DNA from 2 places in the Rhizobium sp. LEGMi-198b genome. Region 2 is predicted to be linked to the other one. Evidence: predicted binding sites of a transcription regulator. Region 2 holds the regulator's gene; the other holds the start of a gene.
The links. The regulator HrcA, encoded in region 2, represses chaperone genes, less so after heat shock. The targets are predictions, from matches to a motif close to GTTAGCACTCNCNNNNNGNGAGTGCTAAC.

Region 1: groES (co-chaperone GroES) is a predicted target of HrcA. The motif match lies at 12,304-12,332, and genes of this name have one in related genera.

What each region holds. Positions count from the first base shown of each region.
Region 1 is NZ_JBSYVH010000008.1:292,695-308,489, forward strand. It holds gene ACXHXG_RS26990 (methylated-DNA--[protein]-cysteine S-methyltransferase) at 1-431, opposite strand, end outside; gene ACXHXG_RS26995 (hypothetical protein) at 539-1,189, opposite strand; gene ada (bifunctional DNA-binding transcriptional regulator/O6-methylguanine-DNA methyltransferase Ada) at 1,262-2,353, opposite strand; gene ACXHXG_RS27005 (ester cyclase) at 2,484-2,933, opposite strand; gene ACXHXG_RS27010 (DUF2189 domain-containing protein) at 3,693-4,508, shown strand; gene ACXHXG_RS27015 (c-type cytochrome) at 4,612-4,998, shown strand; gene ACXHXG_RS27020 (cytochrome c oxidase subunit II) at 5,232-6,047, shown strand; gene ACXHXG_RS27025 (cytochrome c oxidase subunit I) at 6,103-7,881, shown strand; gene ACXHXG_RS27030 (cytochrome c oxidase subunit 3) at 7,878-8,585, shown strand; gene ACXHXG_RS27035 (heme-copper oxidase subunit III family protein) at 8,598-9,320, shown strand; gene ACXHXG_RS27040 (cytochrome C oxidase subunit IV family protein) at 9,331-9,663, shown strand; gene ACXHXG_RS27045 (hypothetical protein) at 9,834-10,007, shown strand; gene groL (chaperonin GroEL) at 10,164-11,792, opposite strand; gene groES (co-chaperone GroES) at 11,848-12,162, opposite strand; gene ACXHXG_RS27060 (acetylxylan esterase) at 12,410-13,369, shown strand; gene ACXHXG_RS27065 (esterase family protein) at 13,366-14,094, shown strand; gene ACXHXG_RS27070 (hypothetical protein) at 14,191-14,382, opposite strand; gene ACXHXG_RS27075 (GFA family protein) at 14,637-15,029, shown strand; gene ACXHXG_RS27080 (NADP-dependent oxidoreductase) at 15,128-15,795, opposite strand, start outside.
Region 2 is NZ_JBSYVH010000001.1:1,066,933-1,082,727, reverse strand. It holds gene ACXHXG_RS05280 (VOC family protein) at 9-422, opposite strand; gene rph (ribonuclease PH) at 442-1,158, opposite strand; gene hrcA (heat-inducible transcriptional repressor HrcA) at 1,330-2,418, shown strand; gene ACXHXG_RS05265 (GFA family protein) at 2,466-2,900, opposite strand; gene grpE (nucleotide exchange factor GrpE) at 3,122-3,763, shown strand; gene ptsN (PTS IIA-like nitrogen regulatory protein PtsN) at 3,849-4,313, opposite strand; gene hpf (ribosome hibernation-promoting factor, HPF/YfiA family) at 4,402-4,977, opposite strand; gene rpoN (RNA polymerase factor sigma-54) at 5,227-6,786, opposite strand; gene lptB (LPS export ABC transporter ATP-binding protein) at 6,981-7,769, opposite strand; gene ACXHXG_RS05235 (LptA/OstA family protein) at 7,807-8,469, opposite strand; gene lptC (LPS export ABC transporter periplasmic protein LptC) at 8,466-9,152, opposite strand; gene sppA (signal peptide peptidase SppA) at 9,482-10,438, shown strand; gene ACXHXG_RS05220 (integration host factor subunit beta) at 10,466-10,771, shown strand; gene ACXHXG_RS05215 (LapA family protein) at 10,928-11,260, shown strand; gene ACXHXG_RS05210 (GNAT family N-acetyltransferase) at 11,252-11,710, opposite strand; gene ACXHXG_RS05205 (SRPBCC family protein) at 11,745-12,197, opposite strand; gene ACXHXG_RS05200 (class I SAM-dependent methyltransferase) at 12,313-13,467, shown strand; gene ACXHXG_RS05195 (TrmH family RNA methyltransferase) at 13,464-14,324, shown strand; gene lspA (signal peptidase II) at 14,321-14,839, shown strand; gene ACXHXG_RS05185 (hybrid sensor histidine kinase/response regulator) at 14,895-15,795, shown strand, end outside.

The DNA of each region.
Region 1 (15,795 bases), on a different contig from region 2:
GCGACGGCGCGAACGGCCTCCGGCTTACCGATGCGTCGGGCAAGCGCAGCGTAGGTGACCATGGCCCCGCAGGGGATTGCCCGAAGGGCATCCCACACCCGGCGTTGGAACGGTGTGCCGCGCCGCATGTCGAGCGGCAGATCAAGCCCGGCATCCGGTCTCTCGATAAACCGAACAACCTTGTCGATATCGTCGCGGAGGCGCGCTTCGTTTGAGATCAGTTTGCTCGTCGGAAAGCAGGCGGCGAGATCCTCGGTCAGTTCCTCACCATCCGACGCGATCAGGATAGCACAGACGCCGAGGGCGCTGCGAGCAACGAGAATTTTGCCCAATTCACTATCGCCGATCGAATAGGCGATATCGTTTGAAGCTTCTACGCTCTTCGTCGAGAGCTTGGGCCGCGAGGCGGTTTCCATGTTGATGACGTTCATTGGCTTAACTCCATGATCTTTCTGATGACCATAGAGCCGCGGCCATTCCTCCTCACTCCGGTCCTTGCTTTCAAATCAGCAAGTTTCTCGGCCGTGGGAAAAACAATTCATTTTCGGTGGTGCCGATCCGATCGCAATGTCCCGATCATCGGATGAAGGATCGGCCGATAGCCGGCCTGCAGGGCCGTGAAGGTGGAGGGCGGCGTCAACATGCCTTCGGCGTGCCTGAGCGCCTGCGGCGGCTCATAGCCATGCTCGGTCCAGCGATAAGCGTGGCCACCGGCGATCGTGCAGGCCGAACCGGATGCCACGACAACCGTACCGTCCGGCAGCTCGGAGAGCGGTCCCGGAAGCGGATGTATCCGTTTTCGCCCGCGGTCCATGCGTTCGCCGTGCAGGACAGCGTCCATAACGGCAACCGAGGGTTCAGCCTGCCCTCTCGCGCCGGCCCATGCCGCGCGAAATGCCTTGGCCGCCTCCCGCCGGCAGAAGAAACACGGGCGATGACCGGCGGCCAGCGCCACCGCTTCGTCCAGAAAGAACAGTTCGGTCCAGCTCCTGTTGGCCATGACATCGCGGCGGCGGTCTTTGTATTCGCAAGTGCAAACCAGCCATGCCTTGCTCGACCAGCGTTTGTTCAGCAGCGTTTTGGTCGCCGGATCGTGGATGATGCCGCGGTTGCCGGTGAACAGTCCCCGTTGCGAAATCGCCACGATATCGCCGAAGGGGGTGACACGATTCTGAAGGGGAGTGCTCATGGCAGAATATTGCCTCGCTCGCGTGGCGTGCGCCACAGATATCGCGGCATGACAGAAATGCTCATCGGGGCTTCAGCGGCCTTCGGGCGCTTCACGGTCGAGCAGAACGCGTTTTCGCTCTACGCCCCAGGCATAGCCGGAAAGCGAACCATCGTTCCGCACCACGCGATGGCATGGGATTGCGACGGCCAAATTGTTGGCCGCGCATGCTCCGGCGACGGCCCGCACCGCCTTGGGCGAACCGATCCGGCGGGCGATTTCCATGTAGGAGACGGTCCGGCCAACCGGGATTTCCCGCAGCGCCTGCCAAACCCGCTGTTGAAATGCCGTACCGCGAACGTCGAGCGGCAAGTCGATCCCAAGACCTGGCGCCTCCACCAGGCCGACGACACACGCCACAAGGGCTTCGTAGTCACCGTCGGCGCCAATCAGGTTGGCGTTGGGGAAACGATCCTGAAGATCGCGCACCAGCGCGTCCGGGTCGCTGCCGAGGAGAATGGACGCCACGCCTTTCCGGCTCGACGCAACCAGGATCGCCCCCAGCGACGACTGACCGACGGCGAAGCGGATATCTTCGTTGGTACCTCCCGATCGATACTGGGTCGGCGTCATTCCGAGCATATCGGTGGATTTCTCGTAAAAGCGGCCGCTCGAATTGAACCCGGCATCGTAGATCGCCTCGGTCACGCTGTTGCCGTTCGCAAGGCCTTCACGGACTTTCGCCGCGCGGTGTGCCGAGGCGTAGTCCTTGGGCGTCAGGCCGGTTGCCGATTTGAACAGCCGATGGAAATGGCTGGCGCTGCGTCCGGCCGCCTCCGCGAGCTCGTGCAAGGACGGTTCTTCCTCACTCTCTTCGATCAATCGGCAAACGCGCGCAATGATGGTGGTATTCTCTCCGTCTGAGGAAAGACCGTCCGGCCTGCATCGCTTGCAGGGCCGAAAGCCCGTCGCTTTGGCGGCCTGGAGTGAATCATGCAGTTGCACGTTCTTGGGGTTTGCGGTTCGCGATGGACAGGAGGGCCGGCAATAGACACCGGTCGTTGCCACCGAATACCAGAGATGGCCATCGGCGGTTCGGTCGCGGGCGACGATACATGCCCAGCGCGGATCATCGGCCACTGCCGTTTGTGTAAAAGCTGTCCGGTTTCGGGGCATCACGGTCATGTCGTTCGTCCCTGTGCGATCCAGAGTAAGAACATCATTCTTGGCAGCGGAAGAGCCGCACAGCCACCCGATTCCTGCGTGAGCGGATTATCCGAAGGTCGCCGCCCGAAAGATGGGCGGCGACCTGCCATCAGGCGGCCTTGATGAGGCCGAGCTGCGTGAGCGCGGTCACACCGTCGTCGAGGCCGATTTCCGCGGCGATCTTGCCATTCTCGATGCGCAGGATGGTGGTGCCGGTGAAGTGCATCTTGCGACCAGTCGCAGCCGGCAGCGATCCGACCAGAAAGTCGGAAAACGCCGGACCGGTATGCGTGCCGCCGCCCTCCCACTGGCCGACGACATAGTCGCCTTCGGCAATGAGGTCGGCGGTGCCCCAGAAATTGAGATCAGGGAATGCCGCGCGGAAACCGGTCATGAAATCCCTGATGTCCTCATGGCCGCGACGCGGCTCATGCAGCGAATACTTCAACAGCATGTCCGGTGTGGCGAGGTCAGCGACTACAGACAGGTTGCAGGTCTCACCCCAGAATTCGGTGAACCAGCGCGCGACGATGGCCTTGTTGTCCTGTTCTTTGCTCATGTGAAGTTCCTTTTTGATGTATCCATTGGGGATCATCGATCTCGATCGACGACCTGAGCAAAGGGATAGGCCGATCCGCCAGCGTCAAAACTCCGGTTCTTGCTCCGCAATCGAATCCGTCCAACGCGTGCTTTACGGCCGCGCATGATGACAGACGACACGTAAAGAGAGATGCTTGAGTTTGAAAGCAAGGAACGGGGTGCCGGCCGACCGGATCGGTGGGAAAGTTCGCCTGTTACAGAGGGAGAACGCAGATGAAAGCTCAAATCACCGTGCTTGTCGCATTCGCGATCTTCGCAGCCTCTCCGGCATCCGCTATCCAGCGGCTGCAAACGGCCTCAAGGTCGTGTTCCGAAATTCAATCCTTCGTTCAGGCAAACCGCTCGGTCATCCTGCAATATCCGTCGGCGCGGGGTTCCGGTGCCCTGCTTTATGATCGCGCCGTTGCCAATTCCGATGTGTGCCTTGGCAACGGTTTTGGCGAACGAAGTTCTGTGCCATCGAGGGACCAGCGGAATTGCGCCATTTGGGTTTGCCGCTCCAGCACCGATCTGCGCCCCTGACTAGGCGCATGCAGCGGCACGCATCGTCGCCGCGCCGGTGCCGCAAGAAATGACGAACATCTAATTTAAGGAATAGGCGACAAAGGCATTTAGATTTGATAAAACTAGACTACCGGTTGCGGTTTGACGTGTCGGCAAAAATTTGCCGGGCGCCTTCGCACCGCCAACCGGACCATGGTGGAGGAGGAGAGTTGCTATGGCGGCGTTCCATGTCATGGCCGGTGCGAAGGGCGAATTTACGCGCCCCGAGGTCCGCAAGATTGGTATCGCGGACCTTATGGATGCACTGAGGTCGGGACTTGATGACTTCAGAGAGAAACCATCCCATTATGTTTTTCTCTGTCTTATGTACCCGATAGCAGGCATCTTTCTGGTCATGTGGAGCTCCGGTGCCGACCTGCTGCCGCTGCTTTATCCCTTGATGTCGGGCTTTGCGCTGATTGGTCCGATCGCGGCCATCGGTCTCTATGAGATCAGTCGACGCCGTGAGCAGGGCCTGGATAGTTCCTGGCATCATGCCTTGGAGGTTCGCCACTCGCCGGCGCTGCCGTCCATCGTTGCAGTCGGCCTCATGTTGCTCGTGCTTTTCGTCGCGTGGCTGATCGTCGCACAGCTCATCTACGCCATGACCTTCGATGAGGCCGGTCTGACCTCGATCTCCACCTTCCTGTCTGACGTGCTGACCACCCCGCGCGGTTTCTCGCTGATGCTGTGGGGAAACCTAGCCGGTTTTATCTTCGCAATCATTGTTTTGGCGACGACGGTGGTGACCTTCCCGTTGCTGCTGGACCGGGATATCGGCGCCGTTGCAGCCATCGACGCAAGCATACGCGCAACCCTTGCCAATCCAGGACCGGTCGCCCTTTGGGGATTGATCGTCGCGGCATTGCTCGTCGTCGGCACCATCCCGATCTTTGCCGGCCTTGCAGTCGTCATGCCTATCCTCGGGCATTCGACCTGGCACCTGTATCGAAAATTGATTGCCCCCGCCTACCCGAACCGCACGCCTTGAATTCGCAAAGGAAATTTACTCCGGCATCATCCTCCAAGCCGTTGCGAGCTGCCACATGTCAGTCGCCTTGGTTGGGATAGCGATGAAGAGAATGAGGATTGCCATGTCTTACCGCTTTCTTCCGATCTGTCTGCTTTTCGCCGTTTCTTTTTCATTTGATGCCCTCGCGCAGGAGGGTGATGCCACGGCAGGCGCCACCGTCTTCAAGAAATGCGCCATCTGCCATGTAGCCGAAACGGATCAGAACAAGGTCGGCCCGTCGCTGAACGGCCTGTTCGGCAGGACGGCCGGAACACACCCGAATTTCGCCTATTCGCCGGCCATGCAGGAGGCGGGCAAGGGCGGCCTGGTGTGGAGCGAGACGACGCTCCGCGACTATTTGCACGCCCCCCAGGCGAAGGTGAAGGGCACGAAAATGACCTTCGTCGGCCTGAAGGACGATACCGAGATTACCAATCTGATCGCCTATCTGAAGCAATACTCCAAATAGCGAGATGCCTGATATGGACGAGCTGTTTTCTGCGTCGCCGGTCGGATCGGCGGAAGTTCGGTTCAATATGGCACGTCCCCTTCCAGTCCGCGGCGTGGGTATGCTGCGTGCGGTTCGGCTGGATCAACCACTACCTTTGCCGCAATTGCCCGGGTGATTTGTTCATGAGATAATACTAAAACGTTTCGCGATGAGATTGTGGAAACGTTCGCGGCCGGGTCAGGGAGGAGACGATGGCTGTCGTATTGATTCTCGTTCTGCTGGTGGTGGGATCGATCGGGTTCCATCTGCTGAGCCCTTGGTGGTGGACGCCGATCGCGTCCAATTGGAGCTATATCGACAACACGATCGTCATCACGTTCTGGATCACCGGCGTGGTTTTCACGGTCGTCGTGTTGTTCATCGCCTATTGCGTGCTCCGCTTCAGGCACCGCGCCGGAAACCGGGCGGCATACCAGCCCGAAAACAAGCGGTTGGAATGGTGGCTCGCCGCCGGAACGGCAATCGGCGTAGCGGCAATGCTCGCGCCGGGCTTGTTCGTGTGGAAACAGTTCGTCACGGTGCCGCCCGACGCCAGCGAAGTCGAAGTCGTCAGTCAGCAATGGCAATGGAGTTTCCGGCTGCCGGGCGCGGACGGAAAGCTCGGGCGGGCGAACACGCGCGATGTGACCCCGGACAACCCGCTCGGCTTGAACAAGAGCGATCCCGCGGGACTGGACGACGTCATCGTCGAAGGTGGCGAGCTGCATATCCCCGCCGGCAAGCCGGTCAAGATGCTTCTGCGTTCGATCGACGTTCTGCACGATTTCTACGTACCGGAATTCCGGGCCAAGATGGACATGATCCCCGGCACGGTGACCTATTACTGGTTCACACCAACACGGACGGGAACCTTCGAAGTTCTTTGCGCGGAATTATGCGGCGTCGGTCATCCGCAGATGCGCGGCACGGTCGTCGTCGATACCGATACCGCTTATCAAGCCTGGCTGCAGCAGCAGCCGACTTTCGCGAAATCGCTAGCGTCCGTGGAAAAGTCGGCGGCCAAGTAAGTGCCATCGGCACTTGAGGAGGAAGGCCGCGTCGAAGGAATAGGGAGGATGGAATATGGTCGATATTGGGTCCGGCACCGAGCAGGTCATCCAGCCCGCTGAAGTCGAGGATGTAGAGCTTTATCATCCGAAAAGCTGGTGGACGAGATATGTCTTCAGTCAGGATGCCAAGATCATCGCCATTCAGTATTCCCTGACCGCCATTTCGATCGGCATGGTGGCGCTCGTGCTATCCTGGCTGATGCGCCTGCAGCTCGGCTTTCCCGGCTATTTCTCCTTCATCGACGCGGAGCATTATTATCAGTTCATCACCATGCACGGCATGATCATGGTGATCTACCTGCTGACGGCGCTGTTCCTCGGTGGATTCGGCAACTATCTGATCCCATTGATGCTCGGCGCCCGCGATATGGTGTTTCCATACGCGAACATGCTGAGCTACTGGCTCTATCTGCTTGCGGTCATCGTGCTGGTCGTCGGTTTCTTCGCGCCCGGCGGGCCGACCGGCGCCGGCTGGACGTTGTATCCGCCACAGGCTCTTCTATCGGGTACGCCTGGAGGGCGTGACTGGGGCATCATCCTGATGCTCTCGTCGCTGATCCTCTTCATCATCGGCTTTACCATGGGCGGGCTGAACTATGTCGTCACCGTGCTGCAGGGACGCACCCGCGGCATGACACTGATGCGGATGCCCCTGACGGTATGGGGCATATTCACCGCAACCGTGATGGCGCTGCTCGCCTTCCCGGCGCTTTTCGTCGCCGCCGTCATGATGCTGTTCGACCGCTTGCTCGGTACGAGCTTCTTCATGCCCGCCATCGTCGAGATGGGCCAGCAGTTGCAGCAAGCGGGCGGCAGCCCCATCCTGTTCCAGCATCTCTTCTGGTTCTTCGGTCACCCCGAAGTCTATATCGTCGCGCTGCCAGCCTTCGGCATCGTCTCGGATCTGATCAGCACTCATGCGCGCAAGAACATCTTCGGCTACAGGATGATGGTCTGGGCGATCGTCATCATTGCCGCGCTGAGCTTTATCGTATGGGCGCATCATATGTATGTCAGCGGAATGAATCCGAACTTCGGGTTCTTTTTCGCGACCACAACCTTGATCATCGCCATTCCGACGGCAATCAAGGTCTATAACTGGGTGCTGACCCTCTGGCGCGGCGATATCCATCTGACATTGCCGATGCTGTTTGCCCTGGCCTTTATCGTCACATTCATCAATGGCGGGCTGACCGGCCTCTTTCTCGGCAATGTCGTCGTCGACGTGCCGCTGTCCGACACCATGTTCGTCGTTGCCCATTTCCATATGGTGATGGGGGTCGCGCCGATCCTGGTGATCTTTGGCGCAATCCATCATTGGTATCCGAAAATCACCGGGCGCATGCTGAACGTGACGATGGGCCATATCCACTTCTGGATCACCTTCCTCGGCGCCTATGCGATCTTTTTCCCGATGCACTATCTCGGCCTGATGGGCGTGCCGCGCCGCTATTACGAACTGGGCGAAACGGCCTTCATTCCGCCGTCGGCGCATACGCTGAACATGTTCATCACCGTCGCCGCACTGATCGTCGGCGCTGCTCAGCTTCTGTTCCTGTTCAATCTCGCCTGGAGCCTTCGCTGGGGCCGGCAGGCGGGCGGCAATCCGTGGCGGGCAACGACATTGGAATGGCAGACGCCGCAGACGCCGCCTGCGCACGGAAATTGGGGCAAGGAGCTGCCGATCGTCTACCGCTGGCCGTATGACTACAGCGTCCCCGGCGCGGATCAGGACTTCCTGCCGCAGAACCAGCCGGCGCCGAGCAGATTGCCCGAAAGGGCGCCGTCATGAGCGCCATTCTCATCTTCATGGCTGGGCTTTTCGGCATCATCGCGTGGTGGATGGCGCGGCAGCGGCTGACCTCGAAGCCCTGGTTGGAGACGGGTTTGGCAGGCGATGCGCCGGAGATGCGGGGATCGCCGGCGACAGCGGCGAAAGTCGGCCTCGGCATCTTTCTCGCCGTCGTCGGCGCCTTGTTCACGCTCCTCATCAGTGCCTATCTTACACGCCTCAGCGGCTCCGATTGGTGGAGCATCCCGATCCCTCGGCTGCTTTGGGTGAATACCGCCGCGCTTGCCGCCAGCAGCGTCGCACTGCAATGGGCAAAAACCGAAGCCCGTCTTGGGCGCAGCGAGATGCTGAACACGGCGCTAGCCGTGGCGTTCGTGCTGGCTGTGCTCTTCCTTGCCGGGCAGCTTCTGGCATGGCGGCAATTGGTTGCGGCCGGCTACTTCCTTGCGGACAACCCATCGAACAGTTTCTTCTACATGATCACCGGGCTGCACGGCCTGCACATTCTAGGCGGCCTTTTCGTGCTCGGACGGACGACAATCCGCGCCCAAGCCGCCAACCGCGCGCCGGCGAGAATCCGCCTGAGCGTGGATCTCTGCGCCATCTACTGGCATTTCATGCTCGTTGTCTGGCTGGTTCTTTTTGCGCTCTTCGCCGGCTGGGCAAACAGTTTCGCCGATCTCTGCCGTCAATTGGTCACCTGAGGAGCTTCGACGATGACCGAATCCATAGAAAGACCGGTACACGATCCACTTCTGCGACCAGCGGGATTGCGCGGCGTCGCGGCCGATCTGTCATCGGACCAGCGGGCGTTCAAGAACGTCTCCTGGGGCAAGGCGATGATGTGGATCTTCCTCCTGAGCGACACCTTCATTTTTGGGTGTTTTTTGCTGGCCTACATGACGGCGCGCATGTCGACCAACGTCCCCTGGCCCAATCCCAGCGAGGTTTTCGCGCTCAAGATCGGCGGCCAGGAAATCCCGCTGATCCTGATCGCAATCATGACCTTCGTCCTCATCAGCAGCAGCGGCACGATGGCCATGGCCGTCAACTTCGGATACCGCCATGATCGCCGCAAGACGGCTGTGCTGATGCTGGTGACGGCAGCCCTTGGCGCGACATTCGTCGGAATGCAGGCATTCGAATGGACCAAACTGATTACGGAGGGCGTCCGCCCCTGGGGAAACCCATGGGGTGCGGCGCAGTTCGGTTCGTCCTTTTTCATGATCACCGGCTTTCACGGCACCCATGTCTCGATCGGCGTCCTTTTTCTCCTGATCATGGCACGCAAGGTATGGCGGGGAGATTTCGATCAAGGAAGACGCGGGTTTTTCACCAGCCGCAAGGGCCATTATGAAATCGTCGAGATCATGGGGCTTTATTGGCACTTCGTCGATCTGGTCTGGGTCTTCATCTTTGCATTCTTCTATCTGTGGTGAGGATGGCATCATGGCACAGACGCAGGCACATTCCGGACAGCAGCATCCAATCAGGCTCTACATGGTGGTCTGGGGACTGCTTTTCGTCCTCAGCACCTTCTCCTATCTCGTCGACTATCTCGGCATTCAGGGCTATTTCCGATGGTTTCTGATCCTGCTGTTCATGATCCTGAAGGCGGGGCTGATCGTCGCTGTCTTCATGCACATGGCGTGGGAACGGCTGGCGTTGATCTACGCCATCCTGGTTCCGCCGGTCCTGGTGCTTGTCTTCGTCGCTCTGATGGTATCGGAATCGCACTATACGGCGCTTAACCGGCTCGCCTTTTTCGGCGCCGGCCAATAGGGGATGAAGCTGCCATATTGCCGATAATAGAGCCGGTAGCGAGAAGCGGACTTGCCGGTTCCCGCCCTTCCTCGCAAGACCTTTTGAAGATTTCGATCTCGAAAATCTGGGGAACCCATCCCGTCTGTCTCAGTTGTTCCAATGTACGACTTGAACAATGGAGACAAAAAATGAGCAAAAGCGACGTTCACAAGCTCCAGAAGCGAGCCGAACGACAAGTAAAAAACACCAGCGCCGGTGGCCATCTAGGCGGAACCTATTTTGGTCAGCAGCCTGACGGCAAGACAATCTCGTCATCCAGCAATGACAGCGCCAAAGCGCGCAAGAACGATGGAAGCAACTAGTTCCATTGTAAGTCAGACCAGCATAGCGCCCAACCTCCCCGAGGCGCCAAGAGCATAGGCATACAAAGTCCCGGACAGAGCCAAACGGTTGTCCGAGCGTCTTCGTCAATCTCCGCGACGATGGCCCGCCCGAGCGGGCGAGCCACCTCGGAATTCTCAGAAGTCCATTCCGGCGCCGGGGGGCAAGGCCGGTGCGGAGTCCTTCTTCGGCTTCTCTGCGATCATCGCTTCTGTCGTCACCAATAGCCCCGCAATGGAGGCTGCATCCTGCAGCGCCGTGCGCACCACCTTGGCTGGGTCGATCACGCCCATGGCGTAGAGGTCGCCATATTCGTTGGTCTGAGCGTTCCAGCCGAACGAGAAATCGGCATTTTCGCGCAGCTTGCCGACGATGATCGAGCCCTCAGCGCCGGAGTTCTCGGCAATCTGGCGGACAGGCGCTTCGATTGCGCGGCGGACGATCTCGACACCGACGCGCTGGTCGTCATTTTCTGCCTTCAGCCCGTCGAGCGATTTGACGGCGCGCAGCAGCGCCACGCCACCACCTGGCAGGATACCTTCCTCAACGGCGGCGCGTGTCGCATGCAAAGCGTCGTCGACGCGATCCTTCTTTTCCCTCACCTCGATTTCGGTCGAGCCGCCAACGCGGATGACGGCGACGCCGCCGGCGAGCTTGGCAAGGCGTTCCTGCAGCTTTTCGCGGTCGTAGTCGGAGGTAGTTTCTTCGATCTGGGCACGGATCTGCGTGACACGCCCATCGATCTCGCTCTTCGCTCCGGCTCCATCGATGATGGTGGTGTTCTCCTTTTCGATCATCACCTTCTTGGAACGGCCGAGCATATTCAGCGTGACGCTTTCCAGCTTGATGCCGAGATCCTCGGAAATGACCGTGCCGCCCGTCAGGATGGCAATGTCTTCCAGCATGGCCTTGCGGCGATCGCCGAAGCCAGGAGCCTTGACGGCGGCGATCTTCAGGCCGCCGCGCAGCTTGTTGACGACGAGCGTCGCAAGCGCTTCGCCTTCGACATCCTCGGCAATGATCAGAAGCGGGTTGCTGGATTGCACCACAGCCTCCAGGATCGGCAGCATGGCTTGAAGATTGGAGAGCTTCTTCTCGTGGATCAGGATATAAGGATCTTCCAACTCCACCCGCATCTTTTCCGGGTTGGTCACGAAGTAGGGGCTGAGGTAGCCGCGGTCGAACTGCATGCCTTCAACGACCTCGAGTTCGGTTTCCGCAGTCTTGGCTTCTTCTACGGTGATGACGCCTTCGTTGCCGACCTTTTCCATCGCTTGGGCGAGATAGCGTCCGATTTCCGGGTCGCCATTGGCTGAGATGGTGCCGACCTGAACGATCTCGGAATTGTTGGATATCTTGCGGGCGTTGGTCTTCAGTTCCTTGACGACGGCGTCGACGGCAAGGTCGATACCGCGCTTCAGGTCCATCGGGTTCATCCCTGAGGCGACCGCCTTGGCGCCTTCGCGAACGATGGCCTGGGCGAGAACGGTTGCGGTCGTCGTGCCGTCGCCGGCGATATCGCTTGTTCTGGAGGCGACTTCTCGCAGCATCTGGGCGCCCATGTTTTCGAACTTGTCTTCCAGTTCGACTTCCTTGGCGACGGTGACACCATCCTTGGTGATGCGCGGGGCGCCGAAGGACTTGTCGATGACGACGTTACGACCCTTCGGACCGAGCGTCACCTTGACCGCATTGGCGAGAATATCCACCCCCTTCATCATGCGTTCACGAGCATCGGTGTGAAATTTGACTTCTTTGGCAGCCATTTTTTTACTCCTCCATAGGCGGCACAGTTTTGACTAATGCTTGAAAGAAAACGGCTTAGGCGGCCCTCTGGTCTGCCGCTTGGACATCAATGATACCTAAAACGTCGCTTTCCTTCATGATCAGCAGGTCTTCATTGTCGATCTTGATCTCCGTGCCGGACCATTTTCCGAACAGGATGCGGTCTCCCGCCTTGACATCGAGCGGCTGGATCTGACCGGCCTCATTGCGAGCCCCGGGACCGACGGCAATGACTTCGCCTTCCTGCGGCTTCTCCTTGGCGGTGTCGGGGATGATGATGCCGCCCTTGGTCTTTTCTTCAGACTCGACGCGGCGAACGAGAATGCGATCGTGAAGCGGTCGGAACGTCATGTTCTCCTCCATGGCAAACAATGATGATCAATGCCCCTTGACCGGGCCGGACAACCGTCCGGATAGGTGCCGAAGCCCTCCAGCTTCCGGTGAAATTTGATCTGGCTCCGGAAATTGCGTTTTCAAGGAGACGAGCAAGATTTTAGCACTCTATATCTTCGACTGCTAATGTGATCGAAAGAGGTTTTGTCAGTATTGCGAACGTTCCGGCCTTGCTTCGCCCATTCTTTCACGGGACAAGCATCACATGAGCGTTCCAACGACACATCCTTTCGCCTTCGATCCAACCTATGGCATGAAGCTTAAACAGCTCCTCGCGATCGAACCGCCGGAGGCGGCGCCGGGTTTCGACGATTTTTGGAGCGAGCGGTATCGGCGCGCGACTGCGGTCGATCCTCAGCCGAAACTCCTTCGCAGCAAAATCGAACATCCCGACTGGCATGTTCTCGACATGACCTACACATCGACCGGCGCGTTTCAGATCGGCGGCTGGCTGCTTCTTCCCCGTGATGGGCCGGTGCGGCGCGGCCTCGTCGTCGGGCACGGCTATGGCGGGCGAGATCTGCCCGACCTCGATTTGCCGGTGAAAGATACGGCCGTATTATTCCCCTGCTTTCGCGGGCTGTCCCTCAGCGCTCATCCGCCGATTCCGAACGATCCCGGCGGGCATGTTCTCTACGGTATCGAAAAGCCGGATTCCTACATTATCGGCGGCTGCGTCGACGATCTGTGGCTTGCCGTCTCGACGCTTGTTGCCCTTTATCCCTGGCTGGCGGGGCATATCGGCTATAGCGGCATCAGCTTCGGCGGCGGTATCGGGGCGCTGGCGATCCCTTTCGATACCCGGATCGATCGCGGGCATCTCGTGGTCCCGACCTTCGGGCACCGGTCGCTGTGGATGACCTTGCCGACAATCGGCAGCGCCCAATCCGTCCAGGCATACCAGAAGAAGCACGAAAGCGTGCTTGAGACCTTGCGCCTGTTCGATGCGGCGAGCGCGGCTGCCCGCATCAAGGTTCCGATGCTCGTCGCTCCGGCACTCTTCGATCCGGCGGTGGCTCCGCCTTGCCAATTCGCTGTCGCGAATTCGTTGGCAAAATTTAACGAAATCTTCATCCTCGACGCTGGCCATTTCGATTATGTTGGCAGCAGCGAGCAGAATGCGCTCCTTCATGAAAAAGTCCGACGATTTTTCAAGGTGCCATGAATCGGGAATACCTGCGCTGGTACAGCCAGCGCCTGCATCGAGAGATGGAGCTATTGGTGTTCGGCCACGCCGGCGCCAAGGTATTGATGTTTCCGACGAGGGACGGGCGTTTCTGGGAGTACGAGCAGCTTGGCGTCGTTGCCAGCCTTGCCGACAAATTGCAGGCCGGTCATCTGCAGCTCTACTGTATCGAGGGTCTCGCCACCGAGACCTTTTACGGATCCCGGCACCATCCGGCCGAGCGCATTCGCCGGCATGCCGCGTTCGAGGAATATATTCTGAACGAAGTTCTGCCGCTGATGGCGCAGAAAAACCCTCATGACTGCACCATCGTACACGGCTGCAGCCTCGGCGCTTTCCAGGCCGCCAGCCTCGTCTTTCGCCACCCTCACCTCTTTCGCAAGCTGGTTGCCTTTTCAGGCCGTTACGATCTGACGATGAAGGTCGAATCCTTTGGCGATCTCTTCGAGGGTTACTACGACGACGATATCTATTTTCACACGCCGATGCACTTCCTTCCAGGGCTTGCCTGCGAGTGGCAGCTTGAAAGGCTGCGCCAGATCGACATCGTCCTCACCATCGGGGACGCCGATCCCTTCCTCGACAACAACCGCAACCTGAGCCGGCTTCTCGTCGACAAACAGGTCGGACATCAACTGTATGTCTGGGGCGGGCGTGCCCATCGGGCCGGTGCCTGGCGTAAAATGGCGGCGCTGTACATTTGACGACCGGCCAGAGCAGCGGCCGAAGCTAGACCCGCGGAGGCTTTATCGCCGCGAGATGTGGTCCCGAAGCGATCCAGGTATCACCGAACGGCCGGCTTACACCAAGCCGACCGGAATAGGCGCAAGCTTTTTGCTGGCACCGTAATCGCGCTCGTGAGATCTGCGGTTACGCTTCTCGCGACTTGAGGAAAAGTCGATACGATCGTGTTCCATCATGCCATCCGGATAGGTTCCGGTGTCTTCGGTTTCCACTTCGGACTGAGCGGTGACGATTTTGAAATTCATCATGTTTCCTCCGGTGCGGCGCGGAAACGGCTAGCCCCGCGCTTAGTTCCATGAGTAAACACAAAATTATTAAAAAATTAACTACGTTCGTTAATCAATTTGGGTGATCGGTCAATTTTTGCCATGGGGCTGCGTCGTCGGCGTCGGTTGTCGATACCGGGAACATTTCGCCAATGTCGCGTGTTTCCCGTTCACATGAGGTGTCAGGTTGCGCTCATGTTGTCCTGGCCAAAAAAAAGCGAACGGAGGCTTTTGAAATGACTTTGCGACATGGAGCATGCCGCTGCGGAAGGGTGCGCTATTCCGTCAGCGGCGAGCCGAACCGCGTCGGCATCTGCCATTGCACCGACTGCCGACAGGAAAGCGGCTCGGCCTTTACGTTTTTCGGAATATGGAAGGCTGAAGCTTTCTCGACGACGGGCGAGACAGCCGTCTACGAAGGGCGGAGGTTCTGCCCTCAATGTGGATCGCATGTTTTTGCGATTGACGACGTCGAAGCCGAGATCAAGCTCGGAAGCCTCGATATCGCGCCGACCGACATGGTTCCGACCTACGAACTTTGGGTAAAGCGGCGCGAAAGCTGGCTGAAGCCTCTGCCGGGAGCGGAGCAATATGACCAAGACCGGCTAGCCGATCAGACCAAACTTTAAGACGAACTGCCGCGCATATCGAAAATGCACGAATCTCCATAAGATTGGGGCATTGGGTAAACACGCAGGTTAGGCGCGTCTCACCGATGAGGCGTGCCTCAATGCTCGACCCGCAAGACGATTTTGCCGCGATTATGTTCGTTTTGAATTGCCTCTTGCGCCGCGCGGGCCTGTTCGAGCGCATAGACGCGGCGAACCTCCACGCGCACCTTTCCCTCTTCGATCAGGCGGCTGATTTCGGCAAGCTGCGCGCCGTTCGGCTGCGCCGTATAGCGAACGGCGCGTATCCCGAGCTCGCTGGCACGGTTCTTGTCGGGCTGGGTCAGCGTCGAAACGAGGATTCCACCCGGCTTTACCACACCGAACGACCGATCCTGGGTTTCGCCAGCGATCAGATCAAACACCATGTCCACGGGCTCTATCGCGTCCTCGAACCGCTCGCTCTTATAATCGATGACCTGATCGGCCCCGAGGGAGCGCGCGAAATCCATGTCGGCGCTGGAAACCGTCGTCGCGACCCAGGCGCCTTTTGCCTTTGCAAATTGAATCGCCAAATGGCCGACGCCGCCCGCACCGCCATGGATGAGGACACGCTGGCCGGCCTGGAGCTCGCCATGATCGAACAGGCCCTGCCATGCAGTGATGCCCGCCAGCGGAATTGCGGCAGCCTGCACCGGGTTCATCAATCGCGGTTTCGGCGCTATTTCTTCCGGCCTGGCGATGACGAATTGTTCATAGCCGCCGTGCCTCGGATTGAGAAAGGCGT
Region 2 (15,795 bases):
CTGTCCTGTCATAGCCCCCAGATGCGGGGTTCGGCGCATTCCAGGCTGTTGCCGGCCGGATCGCGGAAATAGATCGAGCGGCCGCCATTCGGCCAGTTAAAATCGGCTTCGATGGCGACGCCGGCAGCCTTCAGTTTCTGCGCCATCGCTTCGATATCGTTGCCGCCGACCCGGAAGCAGGCGTGGCCGTGGCCCTTCGTGCCGTGCGGCGGCACCGGCAAGGAACTCGATTCCGGCGGCTTCACTGTCTCATGACTGTTGAAGATGAGCAGCACGCCCGGCCCGCAGCGATAAAAGACATGACGGTTGCCGCCGCGCGAAATCTTCTGCAGTCCGAGAACGCCGCCATAGAAGGCCTCGGCTGCATCGAGATCGTCCGCATAAAGAGCGGTTTCCAGAACGCCTTCCATCAACGGGTTCATCGGTTGACCGCCTCTTCGGTCAGGCTATCGCCTGCTTCTGCAGCTCCACCAGTTCGGCGATGCCGTTCTTGGCGAGATGCATCAGGGATGTGAATTCTTCTTCGCTGAAGGGCGTGCCTTCGGCCGTACCCTGGATCTCGACGATGCCGCCGGCGCCAGTCATGACGAAATTGGCATCGGTCTCGGCGGATGAATCCTCGAGGTAGTCGAGGTCGATCACCGGCTGGCCGGCAAAGATGCCGCAGGAAACCGCAGCGATATGATCCTTCAGGACACGGTCGGTCTTGATCATATTGCGGCTTTCCATCCACTTCAGGCAATCGTAGAGCGCGATCCAGGCACCGGTGATCGAGGCCGTGCGGGTGCCGCCATCGGCCTGGATGACGTCGCAGTCGATCGTGATCTGGCGCTCGCCAAGCGCCTGCAGGTCGACGATGGCGCGCAGCGACCGGCCGATCAGACGCTGGATCTCCTGCGTGCGGCCGCCCTGCTTGCCGGCAGCGGCTTCGCGCTTCATGCGTTCGCCCGTGGCGCGCGGCAGCATGCCGTATTCGGCCGTGATCCAGCCCTTGCCGCTGTTGCGCAGCCATGGCGGCGTCTTTTCTTCCAGGCTCGCCGTGCAGAGCACATGCGTGTCGCCGAATTTGACCAGGCACGAGCCTTCCGCATGCTTGGAAAAATTGCGCTCGAACGACACCTTGCGCATCTGGTCGGTTTTTCTGCCTGAAGGCCGCATTCTACTCTCCTGAACGTTATTGACCGCTTCTACGATCCACAGGCGGCTTTTGCAAAGGAAAAGCAGGCGCAAGGGCCTTGTTGTGATGGCCTTGACATTTTTCCCTTTTGCCATTGCTAACTGAATGATTATATTTTGACTAAGGCTCAACAGAACGGGTTTGACAGCGAAATGGGGTTCACGACATCGTCGGTTTCGGATGCCATTGCAGCGCTGGACGAACGCTCGAAGGAAATCTTCCGCCGTATCGTCGAAGGTTATCTTGAGAATGGCGAACCGCTCGGCTCGCGCAATCTTTCGCGCTTGCTGCCCATGTCCCTGTCGCCGGCCTCCGTGCGCAATGTCATGAGCGATCTGGAAGAGCTGGGGCTGATCTATTCGCCGCATATCAGCGCCGGTCGCCTGCCGACGCAGCTCGGCCTGCGCTTCTTCGTCGATGCCTTCATGCAGGTCGGCGATCTCTCCGCGGAAGACCGCGCTACCATCGAACGCCAAGTGCGCGGCAGCAATCGCGATCAGCCGATGGAATCGGTCATGACCGAGGCGAGCCGCATGCTTTCTGGTATTTCGCGCGGCGCCGGCTTGGTGATCACCTCGAAGAGCGATCCGGTGCTGAAGCATGTCGAATTCATCCGCCTGGAGCCGACCAAGGCGCTCGCCGTGCTCGTCGGCGACCACGATCAGGTGGAGAACCGCATCATCGAATTGCCGGCCGGCGTTACGTCCTCGCAGCTCACGGAAGCGGCGAATTTCCTCAACGCTCACATGACCGGCCAGACTTTGCCGGAGCTGCGCCGTCAATTGCAGACGTTGAAGGAGAGTGTGCGCCAGGAGCTCGATATTCTGTCGCACGAGCTCGTCGAACGCGGGATCGCCGTCTGGTCCGGCGACGGGGATGACGGCAAGCCGACGCAGCTCATCGTGCGCGGCCGCGCCAATCTGCTGGCCGAAGTGGGCGGGGCTGAAGATCTGGACCGGCTACGCCTGCTGTTCGACGATCTCGAAAAGAAGGACAGCCTGATCGAGATTCTGAATCTCGCCGAAAGCGGGCCGGGCGTACGCATCTTCATCGGCTCGGAAAACAAGCTCTTCTCGCTCTCCGGCTCCTCGCTGATCGTCGCGCCCTATCGCGATGACGACGACCGCATCGTCGGCGCCGTCGGCGTCATCGGCCCGACACGGCTGAACTATGCCCGCATCGTGCCGATGGTGGACTATACCGCCCAATTGATTTCCAGGCTGTCGCGGCCAGGAATCTGACGAAAGCCTCTGGAGAGCGGGCGCCCATTCGAACGCGCAAAGAGCGTTTAATCCGGTAGCAGGGTTCCTGATCCGCCCATCTCCGCCGGCATGTCCTTCTGCTTCGGCAGGCCGTCCCTTAGGTGCAGCACGGTGTTTTCATAGTTGACATGAAGCATCGGCTGAAAATCGAGGGTTGGAATGATGGCGGCGTAGACATCGGTCACGCCCCATAAAGGATGTTCGGTCAACAGATGCCCGCCACAAATCTTGCACCATTTGCGCACGCTCTTTTCGCTTCGCTGGTAGCTGCCGATGTGGTCGGCGCCCTTGGTGACATGCACGGCTTCCGGCGGCCAGAGCGAAAAGGCGTTGACCGGCCCCGCCGACCACTCCCGGCAGGAGTCGCAATGGCAATAACCCATTGCCGCCGGCTCACCACTGACCGTGATTTCCACTGCGCCGCAGAAACATTTACCCGAATGGGACTTGCTGCTGGACATGGACGATACCTCATGTCGTGTTGAAACGGCCCAGACTATACCGGGAAAGGGTCTTCGATAGTAGAAGCCCCAACGGGGGAGGCTCTCTCACCCGATTGGTATCCGGGCAAATATGACCGGATTGCCGGGAAATGCCTGTTCTTCACGACAAAGCCTTGATTTTTTCCGGCCAAACCTCGATATCGGGCACATCAAAAAGACAAAGCAATTCGGAGACCGTCATGACCGACGAAACAACGAAAACCGGACCTGACGCCACGGCGACTGATAATCCCGCGGGCTTTGCGCAGGAGGCTGCGGAAACTGCGGATGCGGCCCAGCCTTCGCAGCCGGATCCGGTCGAGCTGCTTAGGGCCGAAAATAGCGATCTGCGCGACCGCTATCTGCGCCTTGCCGCCGAGATGGACAATTTGCGCCGTCGCACCGAGCGTGACGTCAAGGACGCCAAGTCCTATTCCGTTGCCAGCTTCGCCCGCGACATGCTTGCCGTGTCGGATAATCTGCGCCGCACGCTGGAAGCCATTCCGGCGGAAGCCCTCGCCGAAGCCGATGCCGGCCTGAAGACGCTGATCGAAGGCGTGGAGATGACCGAGCGCTCCATGCTGTCGGCTTTGGAGCGCCACGGTGTCCGCCAGATCGAGCCGGTCGGCCAGAAGTTCGATCCGAACTTCCATCAGGCGATGTTCGAGGTGCCGAACACCGAAGTGCCGAACAATACGGTCGTGCAGGTGGTGCAGGCCGGCTTCGTCATCGGCGAGCGCGTTCTGCGCCCAGCTATGGTCGGCGTCGCCAAGGGCGGCCCGAAGGTTGCCGAAATTTCCGAGCCGGGCGCCAACAGCCCGTTCGATGAAAAAGACGCCTGATCTTTAAGTCGTCTGTAAAAAAGAAGAGCCGGATGACGAGGTCATCCGGCTCTTCTTTTATCCGCGTTTAAATTCGAGTCGGTCCTCAGGCAGCGTTGGACGCCTGCTCCTCGTTGAGGAAGGCGTAGATCGCCGAGGCGGATTCGGTGGCGCGCAGCTTGGCGACGAGATCCTGGTCGCGCAGCACGCGGGCAATGCGCGACAGCGCTTTCAGATGGTCGGCGCCGGCACCCTCGGGGGCAAGCAGTAGGAAGACCAAGTCGACGGGCTGGTCGTCCAGCGCCTCAAAATCGACGGGGGCTTCCAGGCGCGCAAAAATACCGATGATGGATTTGATGCTGGTGAGCTTGCCGTGCGGAATGGCGATGCCGTTGCCGACGCCGGTGGAGCCCAGACGCTCCCGCTGCAGCACGACGTCGAAAATCTCGCGCTCGGGCAGTCCGGTTATTTTGGAGGCTTTGGCTGCCAGCTCCTGAAGCAGTTGTTTTTTGGAATTTGCCCTCAAGGCGGGGATGATCGCATCTTGGTGCAGCAAATCTGCCAATGCCATTCTCTTTATCCTTCGTGTGGCAGAGATCCGATGACGGAGGAGCGGCGGCCGGCAGACACTGCGCGGGGCCGTCGCTCATCTTCTTTTCTCAGCCCTTGATATTGGCTGCGTCGATCCAGCCAATGTTGCCGTCCTGACGACGGTAAACGATATTCAGATGTTCCTTGCCGGGGCTGCGGAAAAGCAGCAACGGCTCGTCGGTCATGTCGAGCGCCATCACGGCGGTCGCGACGGACATGGTCTTCAGTTGTTTCGTGCTTTCGGCGACGATCGCCGGCGCGAAATCGGCAGGGATTTCATCCTCGTCGTCCGGAACACCGTCCATAACGGTATAGGCGACTTCGGCGAGGCCATTCGTGTGGTTGCCGGCCTGGTGATCCTTGAGCTTGCGTTTGTAGCGGCGCAGGCGCTTTTCGATGCGCTCGGACGCCGCGTCGAAGGCCAATTGCGGGTCCATCGCCTCTCCGGCGGCGTGCAGGACGACGCCACTGTCGAGATGAAGCTTGCAATCGGCTGCGAAGCGGGAACTGGATTTCTGTACCGTCACTTGGCCCGAATACCCCCCGTCGAAGTATTTCGTAACGGCCATACCGATCTGGTCTTCAATCCGTTGGCGGAAGGAGTCACCAATTTCCATATGTTTCCCGGAGACACGCACACTCATGGAGTTTCCCTTCTTGTAGCGGTTATTGGGCGCGCCAGTTTACGCCAAGCCTCAAGCTCATCCAAGCACTTCACGCAGTCAAAGACAAATTGCGTTTGTCAGGCGCCCTGGGGATGGTGGGGATAAGTTCATGGCAGTGATGTCCTGCAACGATTGCGGCGGGCTTCTAGCTCCGCCACATCGGAAAGTCAACTGAATCTTAAGGATCCGTTAGCGGATTCGCAGTCTGCGGTTGAGCCTGGGCAATTGCTAGAAGCTGGCGACTTTTGCCAGTGCACGCTTCTCCCGGCGGCGCTGTACCGAGGAGGGGATGTTCATCGCCTCGCGGTATTTTGCAACCGTACGGCGAGCAAGCTCGATGCCGCCCTTCTTTAGCGTATCGACGATATCGTCATCGGAGAGCACCGCGTCCGGGCTCTCATGCGAGATCAGCACACGGATCTTGTGACGCACCGCCTCGGCCGAATGGCTGTCGCCACCCTCGACGGCACTGATCGAGACGGTGAAGAAATATTTTAGCTCGAACAGGCCGCGCGGCGTCAGCATGTATTTGTTCGAGGTCACGCGGCTGACGGTCGATTCATGCATCTTGATGGCATCCGCCACGGTCTTCAGATTGAGCGGTCGCAAATGGTCGACGCCGTGCACGAGGAAGGCATCCTGCTGCCGGACGATCTCGCTCGCGACCTTCATGATCGTCTTGGCACGCTGATCGAGGCTGCGCGTCAGCCAATTGGCATTCTGCAGGCATTCCGAAAGGAAGGCGTGATCCTGGCTCGTCTTGGAGACGGAGGCGAAATAGGACTGGCTGACCAGGACGCGCGGCAGCGTATCGGGATTGAGCTCCACCAGCCAGCTTCCGTCGGAGGCCGGGCGCACCACGATATCGGGCATGATGGCCTCGGATATGCCAGTCTCGAAGCCGCTGCCCGGTTTCGGGTTCAACTGGCGAATCTCCGCCATCATGTCGAGCAGATCTTCTTCATCGACGCCGCAGAGCCGTTTCAACGTCGCGAAATCGCGCCGGGCGAGAAGCTCGAGGTTCTGGATCAGCCGTTCCATGGCCGGATCGAAACGATCCTTCTGGCGAAGCTGGATCGCCAGGCATTCGCTGAGAGAACGGGCAAAGACGCCGGGAGGGTCGAGCAACTGCAATGTGCCGAGCACGCGCTCGACGTCCGGAACGGTGGCGCCGAGGCGCTCCGCGGCTTCGCTCAAATCGGCCTGCAGATAGCCGGCATCGTCGAGCTGATCGACGAGGTACTGCGCGATCAGCCGGTCGGCCATGCTGGGCAGGGAAAAGGGGATCTGTTCGTTCAGGTGGTCGCGCAGGGAAACTTGGCCGGCGACGAAATCGTCGAGATCGTAGCTTTCACCGGCTTCGCCGCCGGGCATCGACTTCCACTGGCTGAGCAGTTCCGGCGCATCCGCGCGCTGCGGGCTGCCGTCGTCGGGAAAGACGTTGCTGAAATTGGTATCGAGCTCGTCGCTCAGCCGGTCGGCATGGCCGGTATTTTCGCTCTCGTACCAGTCGCTGGCAAGATCGCCGCTGTTGCGGTCGAAACCGTCATCGCCCTGGCTTTCCTCCGCCGCGTCGAACCTATCGTCCTTCGCCTCGCGATCACCGCTGCTGCCTATATCCTCGTCATTTGACGTAAATTCGAGCAGCGGATTCTTCTCGACTTCCTGGGCGATGAATTGGGTGAGTTCAAAATGCGTCATCTGCAGCAACTGGATGGATTGCATCAGTTGCGGTGTCATCACCAGGCTTTGGCTTTGGCGCAGAAAAAGATTGGCCGATAATGCCATGGCGGACGCGAGACTCCCCTTGATCTCTTCGGGAATCTGCGTTCTTCGCTCAAAAAAATCCGCAAAATTCCAACTGGCCCAAAAATTGCTTTTTTATTGGGTTTGGTCAAGCGGAACCGTGATGGGATGGTGAATTTCCGGAGCGCTACGCCCTGTGGTAAGGCATAGAAGCGCCCCGGTTCAACCTAAGCTGTTTAAAGGCTGAAATTGTCGCCGAGATAGAGTTTGCGCACTTCCGGATTGCTGACGATGTCATTGGCCCTGCCATGGGTCAGCACTTCGCCGGCATGGATGATATAGGCGCGATCGATCAGGCCGAGCGTCTCACGGACGTTGTGGTCGGTGATCAGCACGCCGATGCCGCGCGCCGTCAGGTGGTGCACGAGATTCTGAATGTCGGCGACCGAGATCGGGTCGACGCCGGCAAAGGGCTCGTCGAGCAGCATGAAGGTCGGGTCGGTTGCCAGTGCGCGGGCAATTTCCAGGCGCCGCCGCTCACCGCCGGAGAGGGCGATCGCCGGCACCGTGCGCAGATTGCGGATGTGGAATTCCTCCAGCAACTCGTCGATCTTGCGCTCCCGCTTCTTCTTGTCCTTCTCATGAACTTCGAGAACGGCGCGGATGTTTTCTTCCACCGTCAGGCCACGGAAGATCGAGGCTTCCTGCGGCAGATAGCCGACGCCAAGGCGAGCGCGGCGATACATCGGCATCGAGGTGACGTTGTTGCCGTCGATCTCGATCGTGCCTTCATCGACCGGCACCAGCCCGGTGATCATGTAGAAGCATGTCGTCTTGCCGGCACCGTTCGGTCCAAGCAGGCCGACGGCCTCGCCGCGCCGCACGACCAGCGAAACGCCGTTGACGACGCGCCGCGTGCGGTAGGTCTTGGTGAGGCCGCGCGCGATCAGGGTGCCCTGATAACGCGCTTTGTCTCCGGCCGCCGTGCTGGATGCCGCAGTGCTCGATCCGGACGCGCCGGGCAAGGTGGGTGTGGTCGATATCGTCACGAGAAGACCGGGATCAGTTCTTTTTTTGCTGTTGCTGCTGCACTTGCTGCGATTTCGGATCGAGCTGAATCTGGACGCGGCCCCCGCAGGCATCCAGTTGCGCTTCACCCGTGGCCATATGCACGGTGAGTTGACAGCCGGTGAACACGTTCGGCCCGTCGGTCAGTACGACCTTCTGGCCTTTGAGAATGGCAAGCTGGTTGGCCATGTCGAAAGAGCCGTCATCCGCCGTCGCCGTCTGTGTGCCGGACACGAGATAGACCTTGTCGGTGACCAGAATGTGGTCGATGTCGGCGTCACCCGAGACCAGCGACTGGTTTTGCTGCTTGGCGGCGTTTGCGACCGGATTTTCCGTTGCCGGCTTGGCATTGGCGTCGGCAGGCTGCTTCTTCTTGTAGAAGACCGTCATCTTGCCGGCCTGCATCGTCGTGGTGCCCTGGACGACCTTGACGTTGCCGGTGAACACTGCCTGGCTTTCCGCGTCGTGGATTTCCAGCTTGTCGCTTTCGATCTGGATCGGCTGATCCTTGGAAAGCTTCAGGCCGGGCATGTTGCTTGTCGTTGCCTGGGCGCCGACTTCCGTCGCCGCAAAAATCGCAAGTGCGCTGAAGGCGCAGAAGAGGCCGGCCTTGCGCAGGCCAGAGTTGAAAAGAGAATGACGCCAATCGTTTGTCATGAACCGCCCGGCTGTTGGTCGCTAGCTGAATTATGGAGTGTGGCTGGTTCGATATGCATCTGAACCTGCCCGTCGAATACGATTACGCTCCCCTTATCCGTCATCTTGAGCGACTGTGCAACAACCGACATGCCTCCTCTGTAGATTGCAACCTGGTCCTGGCTGGAGAGGTCACCCTTCTTCACGTCAAGGAAAGCTGTTTTGAATTCGGCGCGCAAACCGTTGTCCATCAGAATGGTAAAGGGTGCGGTGAGCTGCAGCGTGTCGGCCTGGCGGTCGAAATCCGCGCTTTGAGCCGTCACATGCGCGATCACCTGGTTGTTGACCGGCATGGAGGCCTTGATGGTCTTGAGGGTGATCATATTGGGATTCTTAATGTCCTGCAGCGCCTTCTCGGCGAGCATGGAGTAGTTGATACCGTCCTTGTTGCGGCCGGCAATGGCAGGGCGCTCCATCACGACCTTGCCGTCCTCGATCCTCGCGCCTTCGATCTGAATACTCTCCGGCAGATATGCGCGCACGACCGAAACCGCGATGAAGATCAGCGAGACGATGAACGCAGCCAAGGGAAGCAGGATTTTCAGTCTTCTCACGCGCGCGGAATGAAAGATCGCGTCCTTATACGCGTTTCTTTCTAGCTCGGAGCCGATCGCCTGGCCGGAGGTCTCGATAGTATTGAGCATGCAACAGGTCCGTCTTCTCTGATCCGGAAAAACACGTTCGAGTCATGCACAGACTGTGCCAACAAGCCTGGCAGATCGTTTCGCATTATTGCATTGGCTTGCCAATATGGATTTTTTTCTGCAACAAGCAATTTTAGCAAAAAAATATAATACGCAGCGGTTTCGTCCGATCGGTCATCGCCCTATCTGACGAAACGCCGCATGGAAAGCCTGGAGCACAATCTCGAAAATCGAGATGGATTTTCGCGAAGGATTATGCCCGTTTCATGGTGTTGGTCTATCCGGTTCGTTGTGTATCCAATTTATGACAAGGGGAGAGATAAGGCGTCATGGACAGTTCTGCAATCGCAGATCGGCGGCAATTGCGCCGCAAGCTCGGCTTCTGGCGCGTCGTCGCCGTCCTTCTCCTGGTGGCGCTCGGCTTTGCGCTTTATAGTTTCGCTGCGGGCGATTTGCCCGCCATACGCGGGCCGCAGATCGCCCGGGTCAAGATTTCCGGGCTTATCCAGGATGACACCGAGCTTTTGGAGCGGCTGAAGAAGATCCAGGACAGTGATCAGGTCAAGGCGCTGATCGTCTCGATTTCTTCGACCGGCGGCACGACCTATGGCGGCGAACGCATCTTCAAGGCCATTCGTGCCGTTGCCGCGAAGAAGCCTGTGGTTTCCGATATCCGCACCGTTGCGGCGTCTGCAGGCTATATGATCGCCACGGCGGGTGATGATATTGTCGCCGGCGACACCTCGATCACCGGTTCGATCGGCGTCATCTTTCAGTATCCGCAGGCGAAAGACCTGCTCGACAAGCTCGGCCTCTCGCTGGACGAGATCAAGTCGGCGCCGCTGAAGGCCGAGCCGTCGCCATTCCATCCGGCGAGCGAAGAGGCCAAGGCTATGATCCGCAGCATGGTCATGGACAGCTATGGCTGGTTCGTCGATCTCGTCGCCGACCGCCGAAAATTGCCGCGCGAGGACGTGTTGAAGCTTGCGGACGGCAGCATCTTCACCGGCCGGCAGGCATTGCAGAACAAGCTGGTCGACACCCTCGGCGGCGAGGACGAAATCCGCGCCTATCTCGACACGCGCAAGGTCAAAAAGGACTTGCCGATCATCGATTGGAAGGCACAGGACAAAACCTCATCCTTCTTTTGGCCGAGCGCCGCTTCCTGGTTGCTAAATCGTCTCGGTTATGATGATTTTGTGAAGGGAGAGGATCTCCAGAAAATTATGACAGAGAAGTTGTTTCTTGACGGCCTGCTTTCTGTTTGGCAGGGTGCAGCCAATTGATAAATCAATGATTTAAGGGGGCCAACCGTGATCAAGTCGGAATTGGTGCAGATTGTTGCGGCACGTAACCCACATCTTTACCACCGGGACGTCGAAAATATCGTCAATGCTGTCCTCGACGAGATCACCGATGCGCTCGCTGCGGGAAACCGCGTTGAGCTTCGCGGCTTCGGCGCTTTCTCCGTCAAGAACCGGCCCTCGCGCTCCGGTCGTAACCCGCGCACGGGCGATACGGTGTTCGTCGAGGAAAAATGGGTTCCCTTTTTCAAGACGGGCAAGGAGCTACGGGAGCGCCTGAATCCTGGCGCCGGTGATGAAGAAGACGACAATTAATCGTCGTTTTGACCAATACTCTTCGCGAATGTTCCTGGTGGACATGATTGTGCCGTGACCGGGTGGCACTTGAACTCGGCCCGGTCTTTCTTATTCTGCGGCTATAGGCGATAGGAGTGCATGGCACGGATGCGCCTGGACAAAGGAGCGTTCGCAATGGCCAAGAAGATCATGAACCTGCTGATATTGCTGCCGCTCGGCATCATCCTCATCATCTTCTGCGTCGCCAACCGGCAGTCCGTCACGCTTGCGCTCAATCCGTTCAGGCCTGAGGATCAGGTGCTGTCGCTGAGCGCGCCGCTGTTCGTGCTGCTGTTTGTGGCCCTGATTATCGGCATGTTGGTCGGCGCGGCTGTCACCTGGTTCAATCAGGGCAAACACCGCAAGCTTGCCCGGAGTCAGTCGCGCGAAGCCGTGCGCTGGCAGGCGGAAGCCGACAAGCACCGCAACCGCGCCGAACAGATCGCCGGCCAACTTCCGTCAAAGTGACTGGTCGCCACCGAACTGCATATCCTTGTAATCACCCTCCGGCGATGAGCCGTCGCCAATGATCGCAAAACCAAGGCCGCGATAAAAGGCGATGGCGCGCGTGTTTTTCACCAGGCATTTCAGCCGGTAGTGCCGCTTCGGCCATTCCGGCAGGGCGGCAAGTAGCGCCTTGCCGGCGCCCCGGCCCTGGAATGCAGGCAGGATGTAGAGCATATGGATGAAATCATCCGGTTCCCATAGCGCCATGAAGCCGGCGATGCTGCCGTTCCGATCCTCGCAGACGAAGACGCGCTCACCTTTCGTGTGAATGGCGAAATCTTCGCTATGGAATTTGCCGGGGTCGACCCAGAGAAACGTCATGCGACGGACGCGCAGATAGATATCGGCGAGAATGTCCGTATCCCGCTCGCGTGCCGGCCGGATGGTCCAAAGATCTGATTTTGACGTCATGAGCAGTCTATGGCGGGTCGGATGACGATCGCAATCAGGCGCTGGCCTGGCCGTTGAGGGCCGCCGTGAAATCGGCGAAGAATTGCTGCGCCAGTTTCTTCGCACTGGAATCGACCAGCCGCGAGCCGAGCTGGGCGATCTTGCCGCCGACCTGGGCCTTGGCCTCATAATGCAGGATCGTCTCGCCGCTTTCCTCTTTCAGAGTGACATCGGCCCCACCCTTGGCAAAGCCGGCAATGCCGCCCTTTCCTTCGCCGAAGATCGTATAGCTCTCCGGTGCATTGATGTTGGAGAGCGTCACTTCACCGTTGAATGTGGCGGAGACCGGGCCGATCTTCAATTTCACCGTTGCCGTCAGTTCTGTCGGCGAAATCTTCTCCAGGCTTTGGCAGCCGGGAATGCATTGCTTGAGAATATCGGGGTCGTTCAGCGCGGCCCACACGACGTCCCGCGGCGCGGCAATCCGTTCTTCACCGGTCATATCCATGCGCAACCCTCCCGATCTGGCATTTCATCCGGGGATAATCGCAGATCGGAAAGCGCTTTGCCAAGTGGCGGCCAGATGCTATTTGCACGCACATATCAATTTTGAGACAAGCATGGTGAAACAGAAGGAACGCCGGCCCGGTTCGAAAGCCGCGGGCGGCCCCGGCGCAAAGCCCCAAAGGGATGCCAGGCGCGACGCGCCCCTCAAGACCGGCAAGCCACCGGCAAAGCCCGCACGCGATAACGGCCCGCGGTCTGCTCCGGCCGCGCGCGACAGCGGTGAGCGAGTGTCGGAATCCCGCGGCGCGGCGCCTGTCGCGGTCGCGTCCGAACGCCCGTTGATCGTGCGAAACGGTGAGCGTCCCGTGGAGCGCGTGCCCGTTATCCTTGAATCGCTGGGCGCCGGGGATTTCCACCTGATCGACAGCGGCAACGGGCTGAAGCTCGAGCAATACGGTCCCTATCGCATCGTCCGGCCGGAGGCGCAGGCACTGTGGCAGCCGTCGCTTGCCGCCCATCTCTGGGACAATGCCGATGCGATCTTCACTGGCGACACTGATGAGGACGGCATGGGTCGCTGGCGGTTTCCGCGCGAAGCGCTCGGCGAGACCTGGCCGCTGCAATTGCTCGGCATCGATTTTCTCGGCCGCTTCACCGCCTTTCGCCATGTCGGCGTCTTCCCGGAGCAGATTGTGCACTGGGCCTGGATGAAGGAGCAGATCGAAGCCGCAAAGCGACCGCTGAAGGTGCTGAACCTCTTCGGCTATACCGGTGTCGCCTCCCTGGTCGCCGTCGCTGCCGGCGCGGAAGTCACCCATGTCGACGCCTCGAAGAAGGCGATCGGCTGGGCGCGGGAAAACCAGGCGCTCGGCCGCATGGAAAAGCTGCCGATCCGCTGGATCTGCGAAGACGCCATGAAATTCATCTTGCGCGAGGAACGGCGCGGAAATAAATACGACATCATCCTGACGGACCCGCCGAAATTCGGCCGCGGCCCGAATGGCGAGGTCTGGCATCTCTTCGAACACCTGCCGTCGATGCTCGACATTTGCCGTGAGATCCTGTCGCCTAAGGCTCTTGGCCTGGTGCTGACTGCCTATTCCATCCGCGCCAGCTTCTATTCGATCCATGAGCTGATGCGCGAAACCATGCGGGGCGCCGGTGGCGTCGTCGAATCCGGCGAACTGGTAATCCGCGAGGCTGGCCTCGACGGCAAGACGCCGGGCCGGGCACTCTCCACATCTCTCTTCAGCCGCTGGGTGCCGAAATGAACCAGGATTTCCGTAGTGACGGCCCTCGCAAGGTCGGACATGTCAAGGAAGTCACCTCCCTTGCCAATCCGATCATCAAGGATATCAAGGCGCTGACCAATAAGAAGTCCCGCGAGGAGAGCGGCGCTTTCCTGGCGGAAGGCTTGAAGCTGGTCATTGATGCCCTGGAGCTCAGCTGGACCATTCGCACGCTGGTCTATGCCAAGGCCGCCAAGGGCAAGCCGCTGGTCGAGCAGGTGGCCGCCAAGACCGTCGCGGCCGGCGGGCTGGTGCTCGAAGTCAGCGAAAAGGTTATCGCCTCCATCACCCGCCGTGACAATCCGCAGATGGTGGTCGGCATATTCGATCAGCGCTGGCGGCAGCTTCGTGACGTCAAGCCGAAAGCCGGCGATACCTGGGTGGCGCTCGATCGCGTGCGTGACCCCGGCAATCTCGGCACCATCATCCGAACCTCGGATGCAGCCGGCGCCTCTGGCGTCATCCTCGTTGGCGAGACGACGGACCCGTTTTCGCTGGAAACGGTCAGGGCAACCATGGGCTCGGTCTTCGCCGTTCCCGTCGTCAAGGCGACGCCGGAGGAGTTTCTGGCCTGGAAGAAGACGGCGGGTGTTTCCGTCGTCGCCACCCATCTGGCCGGCGCCGTCGACTACCGCACGATCGACTACAAGAAGAAGCCCGTCGTGCTGCTGATGGGCAACGAACAGTCCGGCTTGCCGGATGCCTTGGCGAAGGAGGCCGATGCGCTTGCCCGCATCCCGCAGGCCGGCCGTGCCGATAGCCTCAACCTGGCAGTGGCGACGGCGGTGATGCTGTTCGAAGCCCGCCGCCATCTTCTGACCCTCAGCGAGACGCGATGACTGACAGCGAGATAAACGAACAGGCGCCCGTAAAACCCGCACTGTTTTCCCGGCCCATGCCGATCCTGATTTTCATTGTGGCCGCTGTCATCCTCGACCAGGCCGTCAAGCTCATGGTCGACAACTGGCTGCCTTTGCAGGAGATGGTGCCGGTCATTCCGATGCTGGCGCTCTATCGCACCTATAATCTTGGGGTCGCCTTCTCGATGCTATCGGGCATGGACGGCTGGTTCATCGTCGGCATGCGCCTCGTCATCGTCGTTTTCGTGCTCTGGCTCTGGCGACGGACGCCCAATCATCGCTGGCTTGCCCATCTCGGCTTCGCGTTGATCATAGCCGGTGCGCTCGGCAACCTGATCGACCGGTTCCTCTATGGTCATGTGATCGACTATATTCTCTTCCATACGGAAACATGGTCGTTTGCCGTCTTCAATCTCGCCGACAGTTTCATCACTGTCGGGGCCGGTTGCGTCATTCTGGACGAGCTGCTTCTGCCGAAAAAGGCAAAAGCTTAAAATTCTAGCGAATCCCTGAAGGCATCGGGAACAGTGCTCATGTTAGTAAGGCCACATGAGCACTCTGGCAAATCTGCAGGAAAAGCTTGTCGCCACCACCACCGACGACCACGACGCGCCGCGCGAACGGCCGGTGGGCGGCACGCCGCTCATGGCCACCGATCCCATCGAGATTTCGCCGGCTAACAGACCGGATACGTCGCCGTCCGATTTTTCCCTATGGCTGCACCGCCATTGGTTGAACGGTGGCGGTTTGATCGCCGGCGTGGCGCTCATGTCGGTCGGCTATGCCGGTGGCCCGCTGGCGCTTGCCGGTTTGCTGGGACTGATAGCGCTGGCGATCGTCGGCGCCGGTGTCTTGCGCAGGCGACTTGCTGCCCGCAAGGTCATAGCGGATATGCTGGCACTCAGCGAACACGAGCATGACCGTCTCTGGGAGAGCAACGAAAGCACCAGCCTGCTCGCCACTATCCACGATGCGCTTGGCGATATCACGGTGACACGCGACATCGAACGCCGCATCGTCCATGCCAACGCCACCTTCCGTAACCTGACCGGCAAGTCGAACCCGGAGGGTTTGACGCTGGAGGCGGCGGGACTCGTCTTCCGGGTTGCGACGGATTCCCAGCGTCAGGATGCGGAGATTTCCACGCCGGAAGGCCCGCGCATCTTCGCATGGCACGATGTCATGTTCCGCGATCCCGCCACCGGACAATTGAGAATCCAGAGCGTCGCCCGCGACGTCACCGAGGAACGGCAGGCAGCGCGCCTTCGCGAGGAGGCAAGGCTGAAGGCGGAATACAACAGTGCCGCCAAATCACGGCTGCTCGCCACCGTCAGCCACGAGATCCGCACGCCCCTGTCGGGAATTCTCGGCATGAACCATCTGCTTGCCCAGACGCCGCTGACGCTGGAGCAGGCCAATTACCTGACCGGTATCCGCCAGTCCGGCAACG